4 regions of the Streptomyces sp. NBC_01390 genome follow, and region 1 is predicted to be linked to each of the others. Evidence: riboswitches for the same ligand, from Rfam matches in the RefSeq annotation. Region 1 holds a riboswitch; each other region holds the start of a gene.
What was found. Region 1 has a riboswitch for cobalamin ahead of OG241_RS02490 (CbtB-domain containing protein). Riboswitches for the same ligand answer to the same signal wherever they lie in the genome.
Positions count from the first base shown of each region.

Region 2: another riboswitch for cobalamin. It lies ahead of OG241_RS37885 (ribonucleoside-diphosphate reductase subunit alpha); the one in region 1 lies ahead of OG241_RS02490 (CbtB-domain containing protein).
Region 3: another riboswitch for cobalamin. It lies ahead of OG241_RS13065 (cobalamin biosynthesis protein); the one in region 1 lies ahead of OG241_RS02490 (CbtB-domain containing protein).
Region 4: another riboswitch for cobalamin. It lies ahead of OG241_RS16635 (prenyltransferase/squalene oxidase repeat-containing protein); the one in region 1 lies ahead of OG241_RS02490 (CbtB-domain containing protein).

Region 1 is NZ_CP109551.1:590,639-595,948, forward strand. It holds gene OG241_RS02480 (acyl-CoA dehydrogenase family protein) at 1-715, opposite strand, end outside; gene OG241_RS02485 (CbtA family protein) at 869-1,645, opposite strand; gene OG241_RS02490 (CbtB-domain containing protein) at 1,672-1,893, opposite strand; cobalamin riboswitch at 1,933-2,089, opposite strand; gene OG241_RS02495 (histidine phosphatase family protein) at 2,194-2,778, shown strand; gene OG241_RS02500 (ferredoxin) at 3,101-3,520, opposite strand; gene paaE (1,2-phenylacetyl-CoA epoxidase subunit PaaE) at 3,563-4,663, opposite strand; gene paaD (1,2-phenylacetyl-CoA epoxidase subunit PaaD) at 4,663-5,187, opposite strand; gene paaC (1,2-phenylacetyl-CoA epoxidase subunit PaaC) at 5,181-5,310, opposite strand, start outside.
Region 2 is NZ_CP109551.1:8,387,296-8,392,605, reverse strand. It holds gene OG241_RS37890 (ATP-binding protein) at 1-1,862, opposite strand, end outside; cobalamin riboswitch at 2,135-2,276, shown strand; gene OG241_RS37885 (ribonucleoside-diphosphate reductase subunit alpha) at 2,402-4,780, shown strand; gene OG241_RS37880 (ribonucleotide-diphosphate reductase subunit beta) at 4,780-5,310, shown strand, end outside.
Region 3 is NZ_CP109551.1:2,928,950-2,934,259, reverse strand. It holds gene OG241_RS13070 (cobyric acid synthase) at 1-847, opposite strand, end outside; gene OG241_RS13065 (cobalamin biosynthesis protein) at 844-1,785, opposite strand; cobalamin riboswitch at 1,889-2,032, opposite strand; gene OG241_RS13060 (hypothetical protein) at 2,179-2,400, opposite strand; gene OG241_RS13055 (anion permease) at 2,419-3,690, opposite strand; gene OG241_RS13050 (class II aldolase/adducin family protein) at 3,851-4,555, shown strand; gene OG241_RS13045 (alpha/beta hydrolase family protein) at 4,657-5,310, shown strand, end outside.
Region 4 is NZ_CP109551.1:3,710,180-3,715,489, forward strand. It holds gene OG241_RS16620 (ferredoxin) at 72-305, opposite strand; gene OG241_RS16625 (aldehyde dehydrogenase) at 311-1,768, opposite strand; gene OG241_RS16630 (MBL fold metallo-hydrolase) at 1,981-3,018, shown strand; cobalamin riboswitch at 3,038-3,189, shown strand; gene OG241_RS16635 (prenyltransferase/squalene oxidase repeat-containing protein) at 3,299-4,549, shown strand; gene OG241_RS16640 (SCO2322 family protein) at 4,546-5,190, shown strand; gene OG241_RS16645 (energy-coupling factor transporter transmembrane component T) at 5,183-5,310, shown strand, end outside.

The DNA.
Region 1 (5,310 bases):
TGATCAGCCGCCAGCCCTGGTTCTCCTCGCCGACCCGGTGGGCGACGGGTACGCGGACGTTCTCGTAGTAGCTGGCGGTGGTGTCGTGCGAGGCGAGGGTGCGGATGAGGGTGCAGGAGTAGCCGGGGTCGGTGGTCGGCACGAGGAGCATGGTGATGCCCTTGTGCGGCGGGGCGTCCGGGTCCGTGCGCACGGCGAGCCACACCCAGTCCGCCGTGTCGCCGTTCGTCGTCCAGATCTTGTGGCCGTTGACCGTGTAGTGGCCGGTGGCTTCGTCGCCGTCCCGTACCGCCCGCGTCTTGAGTGCGGCCAGGTCGGTGCCCGCCTCCGGCTCGCTGTAGCCGATCGCGAAGTCGATCTCGCCGGCGAGGATCTTCGGGAGGAAGTACGCCTTCTGCTCGTCGCTGCCGTACCGCATGATCGTCGGGCCGACGGTGTTGAGCGCCATGAGCGGCAGCGGTACGCCCGCCTGGGCGGCCTCGTCGAAGAAGATGAACTGTTCCATCGGGCTCAGGCCGCGCCCCCCGTACTCCTGCGGCCAGCCGACGCCGAGCCAGCGGTCGGCGCCGAGCCGACGGATGGTCTCGCGGTAGAAGCGCTTCTGGGCGACGTGGTCACTGAAGCGTGAGTAGGCGCGGTCCGGCACCAACTCGGCGAAATAGGTGCGCAGTTCGGTGCGCAGCTGCTGCTGCTCGGGCGTGTATTCGAGATGCACGGCGCCTCCTGCTGGCTCCCCAAGGCCGGACCTGTCGGCGCACACGGTAGAACGTGTTCCAGAAATTGGGAATGGCGGTGCGTGTACGGGTCCACGCGCGCCTGAGGGGGTCCCGGATGTCCGGGACCCCCTCAGACCAGTGCGGCGAACCGCTCAGTGCGCCACAGGAGTTGCCTGCGGTTCGGTGCCGCTCGCGCCGACGGCCGCTGCCTTCCTCGGAACGAGCAGCCGTTCCGCCATCAGTCCGAAGACCAGGCCGAACGCGGTCCACATCGTCACCTGGATGCCGAGCGTGGCCACCCGGTACCGCCACAGAAGGCTCGCGGAGAAGCCCTCCGGGACCTCGTTGGTGAACGACGGCAGGAACGCGTACGCGAGTCCCACCACGAGGACGAGGAAGGCGCTCGCCGCGAGCGTCGCGTTCCAGTTGCCCAGGCGCGGCGCGAGGCGCTTGCCCAGGATGACCGCGCCGACGGCCAGCAGCACGCTGAGCGCGACCATCAGGAAGAACAGCGCGGTGCGCTGGTTGAGGGTGTCGGGGTCGCCGACGGCGGGCGGGTTGGCCGGGTACTTGAGGAACGGCACGACGTACACCGCGAGCAGGCCGGCCCCCGAGAGGAGCAGCGCGGTCGCGCGCGGCCCGAAGCGGCCGATCCGGCCGAGCGCGAAGCAGTACGCGAGGGCGGCGATACCGCCGAACGCGACGCCGTACACGAGGACACCGGTGCCCAGGCCCACGGTGGACTGCAACGCACGGGAGACCAGGGCCTGTTCGGCGTGCCCGTGGGCCTCGTGCATCTTCTCGAACGCGATCGCGTCGTCGACGAGCGGCTCGGCGAAGACGTACGCGACGACCCAGACGAGCACACCCGCGACCAGGCCCGCGAGCATGCCGCGGACCAGGAGGTTTCTGACCGTTGTGGAGTTCATGAGCTCGTGTGCGTTCCCTGTCCTCGTCAGTGGCAGGGGAAGCCGAGCAGGTGGCGGGCGTCGTGCACCCATTCGTGCACACCCTCGCCGGAGACCAGGGAGGTGGCGCCCTGTTCGGCGCCGACGAAGTAGAGCAGCACCAGCATCAGCACGCCGAAGAAGACCGCCCAGGGGGTGATCGCGCCGATCGGCAGTTTCTCGGGTACGGCGGTGGGTGCGGCGGTCGGCTGAATCGCGGACTGTGCCATGACAGACCTCCTGGGGGAACTCGCGTCCCGTATCGGTGGTGCGGAGGACGACAGTCACGGGTCTGACTTGCCCCCGGGCCGCACCAGGCGGGTGCGTACGGGGCTTACAGTGGCGCGACCGTGCCGGATTCCCACCGGCTTCCGTCGAACCGTCGTCAATATCGTCGTGAAGGTACCGCGAAGCGGGGGTTCGGCCAAGGGCGCGTGGGACGGCGTACGGCGCGGCGGTGCGCCGTACGGTGCCTCAAGTTCCGTGCATGACAACGAATATTGGGGCGGAATGAGCGCGGGAGAGACCGGATGACGAGCCGAGTGATGTTGATCTCACCGGCGATCAGCGCGGCCCTGCGGGAGGCCCGTTTCGACGACGACTGTTCCCTGGACGAGTCGGGGCTGCGGCTCGCCCTGGCGGCGGCAGGGAGCCTGCCGGCAGTGTCCACGGTCTGGGTCTCCCCCACCGCGCGCTGCCGCGAGACGGCCCGGGCACTGGTCCTCGACGCCGGTTCGGTACCGGGGCCGGCCGGTCTGGACGCGGGCCGCTGGCGCGGCGCGACCCTGACCGAGGTGACGGAGAAGGAGCCGGAAGCGCTGGCCCAGTGGCTGACCGACCCTCAGTCGGCCCCGCACGGCGGGGAGTCGGTCCGCGGGCTCTGCGACCGGATCGCCCACTGGCTGGACGGGACGGCGGCGCGGGTCACGGGCCGGACGGTGGCGGTTGTCGAGCCTGAGGTCGTACGGGCGGCGACGGTACGAGCGCTCGGTGCGCCGGAGTCGGCGTTCTGGCGGATCGACGTTCCGCCGTTGACGGCAACGGAGTTGAGCGGCCGGGCGGGGCACTGGAATGTGCGCCTTGGCCGGCCGCTTGGTGCGCCGCACGACACGTAGGGGGCGTTCGGTCGTGAACCCGGGGTTCACGACGCGGATCGGCGCGCGCGGCTCACATGCTGTCGTCCCACGGGCGGGGGCGTCCGGGACGTGAACCGGCGGGTTCGCGGGGCAGCGTGGCTCACCTGCCGTCATCTCGCGGGCGAGGGTATTCGGAGGTGAACCGGCGCGTTCACGGCGCGGTGCGGCTCACGCGCCGTCGGCCTCCGGGCGAGGCGCCCGGATGGGAACCGGTCGGTCACGGCACGGTGCGGCTCACGCGCCGTCGGCCCACAGGCGAGGGTGTCCGGACGTGGACCGGCGGTTCATGGCGCGGTGCGGCTCACGCGCTGTCGGTCCCGCGGCGCGGGGTGTCCAGCGTCCAGGCGAAGTCCTTGCATGCCTGTGCGCACTCGCGGCATGCCTTCGCCGTGTCCTGGCCGCCGGAGTGGTCGTCGAAGACCTGGGCGGTTTCGAGGCAGACCGTGCCGCACCACTCCAGTTGGACCCGGAGGGCGGCCTCGTCCTGGTCCGCCTGTTCGGAGAGCAGGCGGCACGTCGCGTCGCACACCTCCGCGCACAGGATGCCCTTGCGGCGCGCGAGGGCATCCTCGGGAGACCCGTCCGGGTCCGCGACACTGGCGCGCAGCGCACATGAGCGCGCGCACTCGGTGCACGCCTGCGCACAGACGAAGCGGTCCTCCAGGAACCGGAAGAGTTCCTGCTGCGTAGTTGTAGTGGTTGTTGTAGTTGTAGGGGTCACGCCGGTCGAGTTGCCGTTGCGAGGGCCGTCAAACCCCTTGGTTCAGCTGTCGTAGTCGACCGTCAGTGTCTCCGACACCGGGAACGACTGGCAGGTCAGGACGTAGCCCGCGTCGACCTCGGCGGGTTCGAGGGCGTAGTTGCGGCGCATGTCCACCTCTCCCGAAGTGACCAGCGCCCGGCAGGTGCCGCAGACGCCGCCCTTGCAGGCGAACGGCAGGTCCGGGCGGGTGCGCGCGGCGCCGTCCAGGACGGTCGCCTCCCGGGACAGCGCGGTGGTGGTGGAGCGGCCGTCGAGGGTGACCGTGACCCGGCTCACCGGGCCCTCAGTGACCATGTCCGGGTGCTGGACCTGGCGGACCGGCTGGTCGTCGGCGTAGAAGAGTTCCTGGTGGACCCGGGCCGGGGGCACGCCCAGCTTCGCCAGCAGTTGCTGGGCGTCGCGGACCATGCCGTGCGGTCCGCACAGCCACCAGTGGTCGGTGCCCGGGACGTCGACGAGGCCCGCGAGGAGCGCGGCGAGGCGTTCGGCGTCCAGCCGTCCCGACAGCAGCTCGGCCTCGCGCGGCTCGCGCGACAGTACGTGCCCCAGCTGGAAGCGCGTACGGTACAGGTCCTTCAGGTCCGCCAGTTCGTCGGCGAACATCACGGTGTCCGTACGCCGGTTGCCGTACAGGAGGGTGACCTGTGAGCGGTCGTCGGCGGCCAGGACCGACTCGGCGATCGACATCATCGGGGTGATGCCGGAGCCGGCGGCGATCAGGACGTGGCTGCCGGACGCGGTGAGGTCGGGGGTGAAGGCGCCGGTCGGCGTCATCACGTCGAGCACGTCACCGGGGCGTACGCCGTCGACCAGCCAGGACGAGAACAGGCCGCCGGGCACCACCCGTACGCCGATACGGGGTCGTTCGCCGGCCGGGGCGCAGATCGAGTACGACCGGCGCTCCTCACGCCCCTCGAACTCCCGGCGCAGGGTGAGGGACTGTCCCGGTGCGAAGGCGTACTCGGCGGCCAGGTCCGGCGGCACCTCGAAGGCGACGGCGACGGCGTCCGCGCACAGTCGCCGCACGTCGGCGACCTTCAGGGTGTGGAAGACCGGGCGACGGCGTACCGGAACCGTGGTCGGGGCGGTGGGCGCGGCCATCAGATCTCCTTGACGTACTCGAACGGCTCGCGGCAGGTGTGGCAGCGCCACAGGGCCTTGCAGGAGGTGGCGGCGAAGCGGGAGGTCTCCTCGGTGTCCGCCGAGCCGCAGCGGGGGCAGGGGACCGTGTGCCGGGTCGGCAGCAGCGAGAGGGCGACCGGGCCGCGCGGGGCCGCGCCGGGCGGGGCGATGCCGTGTTCGGTGAGCTTGCGGCGGCCGGATTCGGTGATCCAGTCGCTGGTCCAGGGCGGATCGAGAACCGTACGGATCTCCACGCGCGCGTACCCCGCCGCCCGCAGCCGGACGGCGACGGCGGCGCGCATCTCGGCCATCGCCGGGCAGCCCGAGTAGGTCGGGGTCAGGCTCGCCACCACCGTCCCGTCCCCGGTCAGCTCCACGTCTCGCAGGACGCCGAGGTCGGCCAGGGTCAGCATGGGCAGTTCGGGGTCCGGCACCCGCGCGGCGATGCGGCGGGCGCGCCGGACGTCCTCGATCCCGGTCACGGTACCGGCCCCGGTCACCATGTCGCCTCCGGGTGGGCGCGGGCCACGCTCTGCAACTCGGCGAGCAGCGGTGCGAGATGCTCGGTGTGCTGTCCGTCGCGGCCGGTGCCCTGCGTCGGTGCGACGTGCGGCATGGGCAGCCCG
Region 2 (5,310 bases), 7.8 Mb from region 1:
TGCCGTACCAGTTCCGCGATCTCCTTCCGCAGCTCCGCCCGCACACCGTGGCCCCGCTCGGGAGGGTTCGCCGCCGAGTGACGGGACAGCAGGACGAGGGCGATGAGCAGTTCACGGCTGGGACCGGGCGGCTGGAGCGACTGCTCGGCCAGGTCGCCGGCTTCCCGCTCGCCCAGGTGGTTCAGCAGGCGACAGCCGAAGTAGGCCTGGATGATGCTGTGCGGGAAGCGAACTCTGTGCTCGGACCCCTCCACCAGTCGGAGCTTGTTCGCGTGGGCCGCGAAGCGCGCGAGGACGGCATGACACTGGTCCAGGTTGCCCTCGCGCAGCCGCCTGCGTTCCGCGTCGCCGAGCCGCTCGCACAACGCGTTCCAGATCCGGCGCCGATGCCAGTCGGTGAGGGTGTTACCGCGTTTGCCGTACTGGTCGAAGCCGCGGCCGGCCCACAGGTGCTCGGCTCGGGCCCGCGCGCGCCGTGCCGGGCCCGGGTGCAGGATGTCCGGGTCGAGCAGCTCCGCGAAGCCGACCTCCAGCTTGTCCTGGAGCAGTCCGACGCAGGCCAGGGCCGAGACCACTTCGAGCGTGTCGCGACGCTCCTGCGGGGACAGCGCGACGTCCTCGCGCAGCTTTCCCTCGCACAGCGCCTCGGTCCAGGTCTCCATCAGCCACAGCCGCAGGGTCGCGCGGTCGCGGCTGCGGGTGTTCATGTGCCGAGGGTCGTCGCCTGGACGGTCGTGCTCCAGGATTCCCCGCCGATGGAGTTCCCGGGCGATCTGGAGGTAGATCGGCGACTCCGTCACCTCCGCCGTCTCCACGATCCAGTCCACCCGGCGCTCGTCGGTCTCCGGTACGCCCGCCGCGACGAAGCGCAGCGCCGCCTCCTCACTGAGCGGTTCCAGCTCCACGATCGCAGCCGAGGTGGTCTCCAACGGGCTGTGCGGCCGGGATGCGATGACCAGGGGCAGCTTCTCCTCGCGGGCGCGCTCGATGGCCCGGCGGATGACGTTGTCCCGGTTCTGCTGCCCGCCGTCGTCGAGAAGGGCTTCCTCCAGACCGTCGGCGAGGACGACCGGCTTGTCGTCGGCGAGGAGTTGCTGCCACACCCGGTCGGTCTTGCTGCGCGCCAGAATGCCCTTGGGCGCCTCCTGCGCGAAGCGCTGCCTCGCCAGGCGTTCGAAGCTCAGGTCGGCGCCGTCGGCCGCGTCCCTCAGCCTGACCGGCACCGGTACCGCGTTCTGGCGGGCCAGGAGTTCGGTGAGCCGTACGAGGACCGCGGTCTTCCCCGCTCCGACGCCGCCGACGAGCAGATACGGCCGCCGGGTGTCGCGCTCCCGCAGCCGCTCGGCGATGACCTGGGCGATGTCCTCGCGGCCCACGACCTCGGCGGTGTCGTATCCGGCGGTGGGCACCAGCCGGCGCGGATCCCGCAGCGTCTTGGTGAGATAGCGCCGTTTGGTCCAGCGGTACCACCAGAACAGGAAGAGCGCGGCGGCGATCGAGGCGGCGAGGATCGGACCGACGAACTTGAAGACGGTCTCGAACCCCTCGTTGCCCTGCCGCCACTTCTCGAAGCCGGTCGTGTCGTGCGTGATGAAGATGAACAGGCCCTCCCCGACCCAGGCGAGCAACGCCAGCACGGCGACCAGCCAGATCGTCCTGGTGACGTTGGCGTAGGAGAGCCATCGGCGCCATTTCCTGGGGCGGGTGGCACCTCGGCGGGCCTCCAGACGGATCGTCAGGGAGTGCCAGCGGCCGACGAACCCGTGGCCGACCCGGTGTCCCGCCCGTCTGAGGGCGAGGGTGGCCATCGGCGCGTCGCGCGGTCGCTCCTTGCAGGGCGGACGGCGGACAACCCTCGTCATGGCGTTCTCCCTGCGAGTTCCGAAAGCGGTTCCCGGGACGGAGGGCCGGCGGGAGAGGATTCGCGCGGCGCCGACGGTCACTTCCATGGAATCACTCCGGGCGCGCTTCGCAACCCGGGCGTCCGGCACCACGCGGGGCGTCCGGGAACATCGGGTTTCGTCCGCACCCGGGCTGGACGGAAGTCTCCCGCCACACCGGACGAACTCGCCCTGATCGGCTGTCAGCTGACGCTCTGAAACCGCCCCGACACAACATCTGGGGGTGGCGTGACGGGTGAGCACAAGATGTATGCTCGTGCTCGCTGTCGCCGCAGGGGAATCCGGTGTGAATCCGGAACTGTCCCGCAACGGTGTACTCGTGCACGTTTGTGCGCTTGGCCAGTCCGAGGACCTGCCGACGGTGTGCCCGGCCGACCGGTCCGGGTGCCTGACGTCCGGGCCTCGTGGAGTGGGCCGGTGGACGCACGCGTGCCCGTAAGGCGTCCGTGTGCCCCGCTGCCCTCCGCAAGGCCCCGTGCCGAGCGAGGGAGAGCCCCCCTGTGACCATCGCGCCAGCCGAACCGGCTTCAGCGACCCCAGAGGCCGCAGTCGAGACGGACGGTCCTGGTACCGCGCTGCTGCGGACCCTGACCGAGCTGACCGCCGACCTTCCCGACGCCGACCCCGGCCGGGTCGCCGCCGCCGCGCTGCGCGGCCGGTCCGCGCGGGCCGACGTGTCGGAGCTGCGCGAGCTGGCCACCGAGGCGGCGGCCGGCCTCATCTCCGAGGACCCCGCCTACTCCCGGCTGGCCGCCCGGCTACTGACCGTCACCATCGCAGCGGAGGCCGCCTCACAGGGCGTCACCTCCTTCTCCGAGTCGGTCGCGGTCGGGCACCGGGAGGGCCTGATCGCCGACCGCACCGCCGAGTTCGTCCGGCTGCACACGGACCGTCTCGACGCCCTGATCGACATCGAGGGCGACGACCGCTTCGGGTACTTCGGGCTGCGCACGCTGTACAGCCGCTACCTTCTGCGCCACCCGATCACCCGCCGGGTCGTCGAGACGCCCCAGCACTTCATGCTGCGGGTGGCGAGCGGTCTCGCCGAGGACGACACCGTGCGGGCGCTGGACGAGGTCGCCGCGCTCTACCGGCTGATGAGCCGCCTCGACTACCTCCCCTCCTCCCCCACCCTCTTCAACTCCGGTACCCGGCACCCCCAGATGTCGTCCTGCTACCTCCTCGACTCCCCCGTCGACGAGCTGGACTCCATCTACGACCGCTACCACCAGGTCGCCCGGCTCTCCAAGCACGCCGGTGGCATCGGGCTGTCGTACTCCCGTATCCGCAGCCGCGGTTCGCTGATCCGGGGCACCAACGGGCACTCCAACGGCATCGTGCCGTTCCTGAAGACGCTGGACGCCTCCGTCGCCGCCGTGAACCAGGGCGGCCGGCGCAAGGGTGCCGCCGCGGTCTACCTGGAGACCTGGCACTCCGACATCGAGGAGTTCCTGGAGCTGCGCGACAACACGGGTGAGGACGCCCGCCGTACGCACAACCTGAACCTCGCGCACTGGATCCCGGACGAGTTCATGCGCCGGGTGGACACGGACGCCCTCTGGTCGCTCTTCTCCCCCTCCGACGTGCCCGAACTGGTCGACCTGTGGGGCGCCGAGTTCGACGCCGCCTACCGCGCGGCCGAGGAGGCCGGGCTCGCCCGGAAGACCATCCCGGCCCGCGATCTGTACGGCCGCATGATGCGTACCCTCGCGCAGACCGGCCAAGGCTGGATGACCTTCAAGGACGCGGCCAACCGCACCGCCAACCAGACGGCCGAGCCGGGCAGTGTCGTCCACTCCTCGAACCTGTGCACGGAGATCCTGGAGGTCACGGACGACGGGGAGACGGCGGTCTGCAACCTGGGTTCCGTGAACCTCGGGGCGTTCGTCGACACGGCGGCCGGTGACATCGACTGGGAGCGGCTGGACGAGACGGTCCGTACCGCCGTCACCTTCCTCGACCGGGTCGTCGACATCAACTTCTACCCGACCGAGCAGGCGGGCCGCTCGAACGCCCGGTGGCGCCCGGTCGGCCTGGGCGCCATGGGCCTCCAGGACGTCTTCTTCCAGCTGCGCGTCCCCTTCGACTCGCCCGAGGCCAAGACCCTCTCCACGCGGATCGCCGAGCGGATCATGCTCGCCGCGTACGAGGCCTCCGCCGACCTCGCCGAGCGCAACGGTCCACTGCCGGCCTGGGAGAAGACCCGTACCGCCCGTGGTGTGCTGCACCCCGACCACTACGACGTCGAGCTGAACTGGCCCGAGCGCTGGTCGGCGCTGCGGGCACGTATCGCCTCGACCGGGATGCGCAACTCCCTGCTCCTGGCGATCGCGCCCACCGCCACCATCGCCTCGATCGCCGGCGTGTACGAGTGCATCGAGCCGCAGGTGTCCAACCTGTTCAAGCGCGAGACGCTGTCCGGCGAGTTCCTCCAGGTCAACTCGTATCTGGTACGGGAGCTGAAGGACCTCGGCGTGTGGGACGCCCGCACCCGGGAGGCGCTGCGCGAGTCGAACGGCTCGGTGCAGGACTTCGCCTGGATCCCGGCCGACGTACGGGCGTTGTACCGCACGGCGTGGGAGATCCCGCAGCGCGGCCTCATCGACATGGCCGCCGCCCGGACGCCGTTCCTGGACCAGGCGCAGTCCCTGAACCTGTTCCTGGAGACGCCGACGATCGGCAAGCTGTCGTCGATGTACGCGTATGCCTGGAAGTCGGGCCTGAAGACGACGTACTACCTGCGCTCACGCCCGGCGACCCGCATCGCCCGCGCCGCGCAGGCACAGGCCGAGAAGACCGTCCCCGTCCAGCAGGTCGCCGACCCCGACGCCGTCGCCTGCTCCCTTGAGAACCCCGAGTCCTGCGAGGCCTGCCAGTAATGACCACCGCACCTGAGAAGACCGAGAAGAACCTTCTCGACCCGGGCTTCGAGCTGACCCTCCGTCCCATGCGCTACCCGGACTTCTACGAGCGCTACCGGGACGCCATCAAGAACACCTGGACCGTCGAGGAGGTCGACCTCCACTCGGACGTCTCCGACCTGGCGAAGCTGTCCGAGGGTGAGCGGCACATGATCGGCCGGCTGGTCGCGTTCTTCGCGACGGGCGACTCGATCGTGGCCAACAACCTGGTGCTGACGCTCTACAAGCACATCAACTCCCCCGAGGCGCGGCTCTACCTGAGCCGGCAGCTCTTCGAGGAGGCCGTGCACGTCCAGTTCTATCTGACGCTGCTCGACACCTATCTCCCCGATCCGGCGGACCGGGCCGCCGCCTTCGACGCGGTGGAGAACATCCCGTCCATCCGCGAGAAGGCCGAGTTCTGCTTCAGGTGGATCAACGAGGTCGAGAAGCTGGACCGACTGGAGACCAAGGCCGACCGCCGCCGTTTCCTCCTCAACCTGATCTGC
Region 3 (5,310 bases), 2.3 Mb from region 1:
AGTTGGACATCAGCGGGACCGCGCACACGGCCACCCGGAGCAAGTCCTCCCCGACGGGCGGCGAGACGTTCGACTCCCGCACGGTCCCCCGCAGCGAGACCCGAAGCCCATCCTCCTCGTCGATGCCGAGCCCGTGCCGGAAGGGCAGCACACCGTAGGTCGGCCGGCCGGTGAGCCCCTGGAGCATGTCGAGCCCCGGTTCCAGCAGGGACACGTCCCCCCGGAACTTGTTCACGAGGAACCCGGCGACGAGCGCCTGGTCCTCGGGAGACAGCAGGGCGACGGTCCCGAAGAAGGAGGCGAAGACGCCGCCCCGGTCGATGTCGCCGACGACGAGGACAGGGAGCCGGGCATTCCTGGCGATCCCCATGTTCACGATGTCGGTCCGTCTGAGGTTGATCTCAGCCGGGCTCCCGGCCCCCTCACAGATCACCGCGTCATACGTGCCCCGCAGTTCGGCGAGGCACTCCAGCACGGTCCCGAGAAGTCGCTGCTGTCGTCCCCCGTGATATCCACGGGCGCTCATTTCCCCCACCGGCTTCCCCATGAGCACGACCTGACTGCTCTGGTCGCCCCCCGGCTTCAGCAGCACGGGATTCATGAGGGCGGTGGGTTCCACCCGGCACGCCTGCGCCTGCATGGCCTGCGCCCGCCCGATCTCGGCACCCTCGCGCGTGACGAAGGAGTTGAGGGACATGTTCTGCGCCTTGAACGGCGCGACCCTGACCCCCTGCCGCACCAGCCACCGGCAGATCCCGGCGGTGACGACACTCTTGCCGGCGTCGGAGGTGGTCCCCGCGACGAGCAGCCCCCCACCGAGGCCCCCGCCACTCATGGGGTGCGTCATGCGGTGCGCCCCTTCACCAGGGCCCGCGCGGCGACACTGACGCCGAGCGCGAGCACACCGACGCGACGGGACAGCCGTACCGCCCGTTCGATGTCGTGAACCTCCACAGCACGCCCCTCCTGGTTCAGCACCGGCCGATGCTCGACCCGTCCGCCGTAGGACAGGGTCCCGCCGAGCCGCACGCCCAGGGCGCCCGCGAAAGAAGCCTCCACGGGCCCGGCGTTGGGACTCGGATGCTTACCGGCGTCGTCCCGCCAGGCCTGTACGGCCCCGCGAGGATCCCCACCGGTGAGCGTGGCCAGGACGGCGGTGAGCCGCGCCCCCGGCCACCCCGCCACATCGTCCAGCCGGGCGGCGGCCCACCCGTACCGCCGGTACCGGTCCGACCTGTGACCCACCATCGCGTCAAGGGTGTTGACGGCCCGGAACCCGACCAGCCCGGGCACCCCGCCCAAGGCGCCCCACACCAGCGCGCCCACCACGGCGTCGGAGGTGTTCTCGGCGACGGACTCGACGACCGCCCGGGCGATCCCGGCGGAGTCGAGAGCCTGCGGATCCCGCCCGCACAGATGGGGCAGCCGCTCCCGCGCGCCCTCGACGTCCCCGGTCTCCAGCGACCGGCCGATGGCCCGCGCCTCCCGGCCCAGGGAGGTACCGCCGACGACGGCCCAGGTGGCGGCGGCGGTGAGAGCGACAGAAGCGGTACGGGACGGACGTGCGAGGCAACCGGCCGCCGCGGCAAGGGAGACGGCGCCTCCCACACACACGGCGGTGTGCAGCGCGCCCCACCCGCGATGGTCCCGCCACAGGACCTGTTCGACGGCGCCGGCGGCCCGCCCGAACGCGGCGACCGGATGCCCGCGGCGAGGGTCGCCCAGGATCAGATCAGCGAGGAGTCCGGCGGTGGCGCCGTACGCGAAGACGCGATCGGCACGCATCGGCTCAGCCGGCCAGGGGATCGGGCAGCGATCCGGTGCTGTACCTCGAACGCGAACGGCAGCCGAGCATGGCGATATGTCCTCACTCAGGGTGTCCACGCCCTGGTTCGACGAGACCGGCGGCAAGAGTTCCTGGCTCCCGGGGTTACCTACCCCGGTGACAGTGGCGGGACCGCGCCGGATTCACACCGGCTTCCTCTTCTGCTGCCGTACATGGCTCCGGCAGTCCACCACGGGCCCGGAACACCCGTCAACTTGCCGTTGACCTGGAAAGGAGGACTGTGCTGAGCCCCACACCACGACCGGATCGGGGCGACGAAAAACGCCCGCCGCGCCCCTGACCACCAGCGAGGCGGCCACGGTCACGGCGGGCGAGGAGGATGTACGCGGCCCTCAGGCCACGATCAGATAGATGCCGTACGCCACCACCGCCGCACAGGCGGCGAAGCACGCGTACGCGCCGGTGACCGCCAGCCCCGCCGACTCGCCCTGCGCGACCGCCCGTTCGCGGTGGGAGAGCCCGATGATGCCCAGGGTGAACACGCCCACCATGGCCACGGTGATGACGAGACTGACGCCGAAGACGGAGCCGAGGGCCGCCCAGTCGATCTTCATGTTGCTTCCTTACCGGACTCAGAGGGCCGTGGCCGACGGCTGGACCGCGACCTCGGCGGGGGCCGTGGCCGGGGCCGGGATGGTGGCCGTCAGGTCGTCGGCGACAGTGCCTGCCGGAGGCGGGGTCACGGCGGCGACGGCCGTCGTGACGACGCCGGCGGGCTCGGCGTTCGCCGCGGTCCCGCCCTCGACGTGGTTGACGTTGGTGTGGTCGATGACCTCGCGGCGCGACACGACCCAGATCGCCGTGCTCGACGCGATGAGGAAGAGGGCCACCAGAGCCGTGCCCCAGCTGCCGAAACCGGTGACGTACTCCGCCAGCGCGCCCACGAGAGCCGCGGCGGGCAGGGTCAGTCCCCAGGCCACGAACATCCGGGTCGCCGTCGACCAGCGGACCACGCCGCCCTTGCGGCCGAGGCCCGCGCCCATCACCGAACCGGACACCGAGTGCGTGGTGGAGAGGGAGAAACCGAGGTGGGAGGAGGCCAGGATGACCGTCGCCGCACTGGTCTGGGCGGCGAAGCCCTGCTGCGGCTGAAGGTCGGTCAGACCCTTGCCCATCGTACGGATGATGCGCCAGCCGCCCAGGTAGGTGCCGAGCGCGATGGCCATGCCCGCGGAGAGGATGACCCATACCGGGGGATCGGAGTCGGGAGCGACGGCGCCGCCGGCGACCAGGGCGAGGGTGATGATGCCCATCGTCTTCTGCGCGTCGTTCGTGCCGTGGGCCAGCGACACCAGGCCCGCGGAGGCGATCTGGCCGACCCGGAAGCCCTTCTCGGCCGCCTTGCCCTCGGCCCGCTTGGCCCCGAGCGTGTACGACAGCCGCGTTGCCAGCATGGCCGCGATGCCCGCCACCAGCGGGGCGGCGATCGCCGGGATCAGCACCTTCGTCACCAGCACGTCGCCGTGGACGGCGCCCGTGCCCGCCGAGGCGATGGTCGCGCCGATCAGGCCGCCCATGAGGGCGTGCGAGGAACTGGACGGAAGCCCGACCAGCCAGGTCAGCAGGTTCCAGAGGATCGCGCCGACCAGCGCCGCGAAGATCACCTCGGGACGGATACCGCTCTCGTCGACGAGGCCCTTGGAGATCGTGTTGGCGACCTCGACGGAAAGGAAGGCGCCCACGAGGTTGAGCACGGCCGACATGGCGACCGCGACCTTGGGCTTGAGCGCACCGGTCGAGATGGTGGTCGCCATAGCGTTGGCGGTGTCGTGGAAACCGTTCGTGAAATCGAACGCAAGCGCGGTGACGACCACGATCGCGAGGATCAGCGAGAAGCTTTCCATTTACCCAGATTTCTTCCGTACGGTATTGGCTGTTGGACCGTAGGCAACCTGAATGAACGGAAGATGAACTGGCGGGGGATGCCGGATGACCGGAAACGGAGCACCGTTCCGTCGGGGCCGTCGGACGCCCGGCGCCGCCCGTGCCTGGCAGGATCGGCACATGGTTGAGGGGCGACGGGACGGACGTGACGTGCGGGACGAGGCGCGGGGGCCCGCCGGGCCGGACGAGTTGGCGCGGGCCTGGGCGGGGCTCGTCGCGACGGCCCGTCGCACGGTGGCCGACGGTCTGGTGGTCGGCACCTCGGGCAACGTCTCCGTGCGCGTCGGGGACACCGTCCTGGTCACCCCGTCCGGCGTTCCGTACGACCGGCTCACCCCCGAGGGCGTCGTCGGCGTCGACCTGACCGGCCGCCAGATCCTCGGCACCCTGACCCCGACGAGCGAACTGCCCATGCATCTCGCCGTCTACCGCGCCACCGACGCCCGCGCGGTCGTCCACACGCACGCCGTCCACGCGACCGCCGTCTCGACACTCGTACGAGAGCTGCCGCTGATCCACTACATGGCCGGCGACCTCGGCGGCCCCGTCCGAGTAGCCCCGTACGCGACCTACGGCACGCAGGAGCTGGCGGAGAACATGCTCGCGGCCCTGGTCGACCGGGCCGCCTGCCTCCTCCAGAACCACGGCACGATCGTCCACGGCGCCACCCTCGACCAGGCGTACGACCGCACAGCCCAGCTGGAGTGGATGTGCCGCGTCTGGCTGACGGCGTCGTCCGTACCCGGACTGTCCCCGACGCTCCTCTCGGAGGACCAGGTGGGAGAGGCGGCGGAGCGGCTCAAGGGGTACGGGCAGCGGGGGTAGGAAGGGCCACGGGTAACGGGTGCGGTGTACGGGGGAGAGAGGCCGCATCCGGCAGCCTCCTCCCGCTGGCCGTCGGAGCGCTCCGCAAGGACACTGGGTCCGTGCGCCCAGTCACCGCGGCGGCCGCGGCCGTCACCGCAGCCCTGGCAGCAGGCGCGGCCAGTGTCGCCGCCGGCCGTTACGCCAGCGACGCCGCCCTCAAGGCGCCGCCGGGCAGGCCACTGCCCACCGAACCCCGGCTCACCGTGCACTCCACCGCCGCCGGCCGGGTCGTACTCACCCGTGCCCTGGCCTCCCAGCGCCCCGGCACCTACGGCCTCGCCGGTGACGGCTCCCACGCCGTCGTCGGTCCCGTCCTGAACCACGCGACCCACTCCGCCGACACCGTCGTACGCCGCCTCGAACGGGTCAGCCACGGCACCCTGGAACCCCGCGACAAGGTCTGGCTCACCCCGAACGTCCACGTCGGCGACCCCGGCACCGCTCTCGGGCTCGACCACCTCGACATCGAGATCCCCGGCGAACTCGGCGCCCTGCCCGCGTGGTTCGTGCCCGGCGCCCGCAACACCTGGGTGATCACCGTGCACGGCCTCGGCACCACCCGCGAGCACCCCCTGAACGTGCTGCCCTTCCTGCACCGCCAGCGCTTCCCCGTCCTCGACATCGCCTACCGGGGCGATCCCGGCGCGCCCCGGCCCTCGGACGGCCTCGGCCACCTCGGCGAGACCGAGTGGCGCGACCTCGACGCGGCCATC
Region 4 (5,310 bases), 3.1 Mb from region 1:
CGGACAGCTGGGGTTCAAGGGCGCCCGGTGGACGGACCGAGACAGACGGGCAGGTGGGTGGGTGGGCCCCCTCACTCCTCCGGAGGAAACACCGCCTCCCCACCCTCCAGCAGCGTGATCATGATCGCCTCCACCGGGCAGTTCTCCGCCGCCGCCAGCACCTTCTCGTTGGCGTCCCGGTCCGGTTCGACCGGGTGGGACTGCATCCCGGTGTCGAGGCGGAACCCGTCCGGGGCCCGGTGGACGCACTGGGCCGAGCCGATGCACAGCGAGCGGTCCACCTCCACGTGCCAGCGATCGCCCATGCCCGTTACCCCTCCCAGCCGGCCGGGAGGTGGATCATCTTGTGCTCCAGGAACTCGCTGAAGCCCTCGGGCCCGAACTCCCGCCCCAGCCCCGAGTTCTTGTAGCCGCCGAACGGGCCGAGCATGTCGAGGCTGAACGTGTTCACCGAGTACGTGCCGGTACGGACCTGCCGGGCGACCTCGATGCCGTGCGCGACGTCGGCCGTCCACACGCTGCCGGAGAGCCCGTAGTCGGAGTCGTTGGCGATCTTCACGGCCTCGGACTCGTCGCCGTACGGGAGGAGGCAGATGACCGGGCCGAAGATCTCCTCGCGGGCGATGCGCATCGAGTTGTCGACGTCGCCGAAGAGGGTCGGTTCGACGTACCAGCCTCGGTCGAGGCCGGCCGGGCGTCCGCCGCCGGTGAGGATCTTCGCGCCCTCCTCCTGGCCGATGCGGATGTAGTCGAGGTTGCGCTGCTGCTGGCGCCGCGCGACCAGTGGGCCGACCTGGGTCGCCGGGTCGAGCGGGTCGCCGACCACCAGCGCGCTCGCGGCCTGGGCGAAGGCGTCCGCGAACTCGTCGTAGCGGGAGCGCGGGAGGAGGATGCGGGTCTGGGCGACGCACGCCTGGCCGTTGTTCATCCAGGCCGCGCCGACGATGCCGGGGACGGTGGTGTCGAGGTCGGCGTCGGGGAGGACGACGGCCGCCGACTTGCCGCCCAACTCCAGTGTCACCCGGGTGAGTTGGCGGGAGGCCACCTCCATCACGCGCTTGCCCGCGGCGACCGAGCCGGTGAAGGAGACCTTGTCGATGCCGGGGTGCCCGACGAGGTACTCGCTGACCTCGCGGTCGGCCGGGAGGATGGAGAGGACGCCGGGCGGCAGTCCGGCCTCCTTCGTTATCTCCGCGAGGATGTACGCGTCGAGGGGCGACTCCGGCGACGGCTTCAGGACCGCCGTGCAGCCGGCGAGCAGCGCGGGCGCGAGTTTGGCCGCCGCGGTGAACTGCGGGACGTTCCAGGGGACCACGGCGGCGACGACGCCCACCGGTTCGCGCCGGACGAGGATGCGGCCGAGAACGCCTTCGCGCGACTCCTCGTACGTGAAGTCGCGGGCGACGGTGATCGCCGCGTCCCACACCATCATCGCGCCGAGGGCCTGGGCGAGGATGCTCCAGGAGTACGGGGAGCCGTTCTCGGAGGAGATGACGCGGCCGATCTCCTCGTAGCGTGCGGCGATTCCGTCCTTGATGCGGGTGACGACGGCGATCCGCTCGTCGAGGGTCATCCTCGGCCAGGGTCCCTCGTCGAAGGCGGTGCGCGCGACGGCGACGGCCCGGTCGACGTCGGCCCGCGACGCGTGCGGCACACGGCCGAAGACCTCTTCGGTGTGCGGGGAGATGACCTCGATGACGTCCTTGCCGAGGGGGTCGGTCAACTCCCCGCCGATGAACAGCTGTCCGTGTTCCACGAGCTCGGTCATGGCCGACTGCCTCTCGCCGACTGCCTCTCCGGGTACCGTCTCTGACGGTTCGTCAGATAGATGGATACGGAGAGAGTTACCAGTTCCCTCCGGAGGAGTCCACAGCTCGCGCACCACTACGAGGTATACGGGGTGTACGAGGTAGGCGACTCGGGCTCCCATTGAAACCGGTTCTAGTTATGATTGCCTGCAGCCCAGCCACAGGGGAGCCCATGACACAGGTGTCGACGCAGGTGACCGATCACGGCGGGGGCGTACGGTCCCTCCGGGTGCCCATCCCGAACAACCCCCTCGGCTACACGCTGGTGTACGTCGTCGACACGGACAGCGGACCGGTGCTCATCGACACGGGCTGGGACGACCCGCTGTCCTGGGACACCCTCGTCGAGGGCCTGGCGGCGTGCGGCACGGCGGTCGGCGAGATCCACGGCATGGTGATCACCCACCACCACCCGGACCACCACGGCCTGTCCGGCCAGGTCCGCGAGGCGTCCGGGGCGTGGATCGCGATGCACGAGGCCGACATCGCGCTCGTCCGGCGGACCCGCGACAACCGGGCCGAGCGCTGGTTCGGTTACATGACCGCGAAGCTGGCGGCGGCCGGAGCACCGGCCGACCATGTGGCGACCCTGGGCAGAACACCCGCCGGCATCCTCCCGAACTTCTCGCCGGCGCTGCCCGACCGCGAGATCGTCCCCGGCGAACTCCTCGACCTCCCCGGCCGCCGACTGCGCGCGATCTGGACGCCGGGCCACACCCCGGGCCATGTCTGCCTCCACCTGGAGGAGGCCCACCCGGCCCAACTCCCGGGCAACGGCCGCCTGTTCTCGGGCGATCATCTGCTCCCCGGGATCACCCCGCACATCGGCCTGTACGAGGACCCGGAGGACACGACGGCGCCCGACCCGCTCGGCGACTACCTCGACTCCCTGGAGCGCATCGGCCGACTGGCCCCGGCGGAGGTCCTCCCGGCCCACCGCCACGCCTTTCCGGACGCGACCGTGCGCGTACAGGAACTCCTCGACCACCACGACGAACGCCTCGCCGGCCTCCGCGCCCTTCTCACCACCCCCCTCACCCCCTGGCAGCTGGCGGAACGCATGGAGTGGAACCGCCCCTGGGCCGAAATCCCCCCGGGCTCAAGGAACATCGCGGTCTCGGAGGCGGAAGCCCACGTCCGCCGACTGGTCAAACTGGGCCAGGCGGAGGCGGTGACGGGGAGCGAGCCGGTGACGTACGTGGCGGTCTGACAGCGGCGTGAACTCGGTGCCGTTTGCACGGACCGGTACAGTGGGCAGGTCGTATCACACCCGTACAGGGGGAAGCCGGTGCAAATCCGGCGCTGACCCGCAACCGTGAGCAGCCTGGGCGTTCGTCAGGGGCTGTGAGCCGGATTGCCCTGTGCGGATCGTGACCGGCTCGCGTCGCCGGCGGTCCGCCGGTGCACGGCACCGTCGAGGGATACGGAGCCGAGCCGCCCGGGGTGTCCCGTGCTGTCCGGCTCCCCGCAGGGAGAGGCACCCGCCGATCATGAATGTCCGCCGCAGCGCCACGGCTCTGGCCGTCATCGCCGTCACTCTGGCCGGCGGCGGTCAGGCGTCCGCCGCCTCGCCGTCCCCCTCGGCCGCCCTCCCCGCCGGGCTGTACGGCACCGGCGACCCCACCTACGACGGGGTCTGGCGCCAGTCCCTCGCGCTGCTCGCGCAGGACACCGTCGGGGTGAAGCCGGCCGCCTCGGCCGTGGACTGGCTGGCCGGGCAGCAGTGCGCGAGCGGTGCCTTCGCGCCGTTCCGGGCGGACAGCGGTACGGCCTGCGACGCCAAGACCCTCGTCGACACCAACAGCACCGGCGCCGCCGTCCAGGCGCTCGCCGCCCTCGGCGGGCAGGACGCGGGGGTCGGCAAGGCCGTCGCCTGGCTGAAGTCCGTACAGAACACGGACGGCGGCTGGGGGTACGCGGCCGGCGGGGCCAGCGACGCGAACTCCACCTCCGTGGTCGTCGGAGCCCTCGCCGCGGCCGGTGAGGAGCCCGGCACGGTCGCCAAGGGCGGCAGGTCCCCGTACGACCTGCTGTTGAAGCTGGCTCTTCCGTGCGACGCGACCGGCGGGGGCGCCTTCGCCTACCAGCCGGACAAGAAGGGCGCTCTCGCCGCCAACGACGACGCGACGGCCGCGGCCGTGGTCGGCGTACTGGGGAAGGGGTTCGCCGGGGAGGCCATGAAGCCGACCGGGACCGCTTCGGCCTGCTCGGACTCCGACGATCCCGGGCAGGCCGCTCGTAACGGCGCCGCCCACCTCGTACAGGCCCTCGCCAAGGACAAGCACCTCACCTCCGCGCTGGCCGGGGCCAAGGACCAGCCCGACTACGGCAACACCGCCGATGCCGTCGTCGCCCTCGCGACGGCCGGCCAGGGGCAGCGGGCGGCCGACGCGTGGCGCTGGCTGGAGGCGAACGCCGGGCCGTGGGCGAAGGGGGCGGGGCCGGCCGCGTACGCGCAGCTGATCCTCGCGGCGCACGCCGAGACCGCCGATCCGCGCGACTTCGGCGGCCAGGATCTGGTGACACTCCTCAACGCGACCGGTCCGGCGCCCGAGTCCGTCCCGGCCTCCGTCTCTCCGACACCGGCCGCCCATGACAGTGCCAAGGACACCGACAAGGACAGCGGCAAGGACGACGGGAACGGGTTCGGGACGCTCTGGACCGTCGGGGTGTTCCTCGTCGCCGGTATCGGCATCGGTTTCCTGATCAGCGGACGCAACAAGAGGAAGCAGCAGCCGTGATCCGGCGCCGCGCGCTCCCGCTCCTGGTGGCCGCCCTCCTCCTCGGCCTCTGGGCGAGCGCCGGGCAGGCCCAGGCCGTCGGCTACCGCTACTGGTCCTTCTGGGAGCGCGACGGCGGCGCGTGGACGTACGCCACACAGGGGCCGTCGACCGCCCGGCCCTCCGACGGTGACGTCCAGGGTTTCCGTTTCGCCGTGAGCCAGGACTCGAAGGGCGCTGCCCGGCCGCGCGCCGACGCCGTGTTCGGGGTCGTCTGCGCCAGGACGCCGGCGCGGGACGGCCACAAGCGGGTGGCGCTCGTCATCGACTTCGGTACGTCGGCCGACGCGCCGTCCGGCGGGAGTCCGCCCGCGCCGCGTACGGCGTGCGCCCGGGTGTCCCCCGACGCGACCACGGCGGACGCCCTCGCGTCGGTCGCGGGTCCCCTGCGGTACAACGCGAGCGCGTTGCTCTGCGCGATCTCCGGGTATCCGCGCACGGGCTGCGGCGAGACGGTGGGGGCGGGCAAGTCCGCCGGGGCCACGGATACGGAGACGGAGTCGGACGGCGGCCCGTCCGTCGGCCTGCTCGCGGGGATCGCGGCCGTCGTGGCGCTCGGCGGGGCGGCGATCTGGCAGACGCGGCGCCGCCGCCATGCGTGAGCGCTCCGCTGGATACGCGGGTCGTCGTTCACCTCAGGCCGGTGGGGGCTGGTCGCGCAGTTCCCCGCGCCCCTTTCGGGACGCGAGTTCGCACCCGACCTCAGCAGTGCCGCTCAGCCA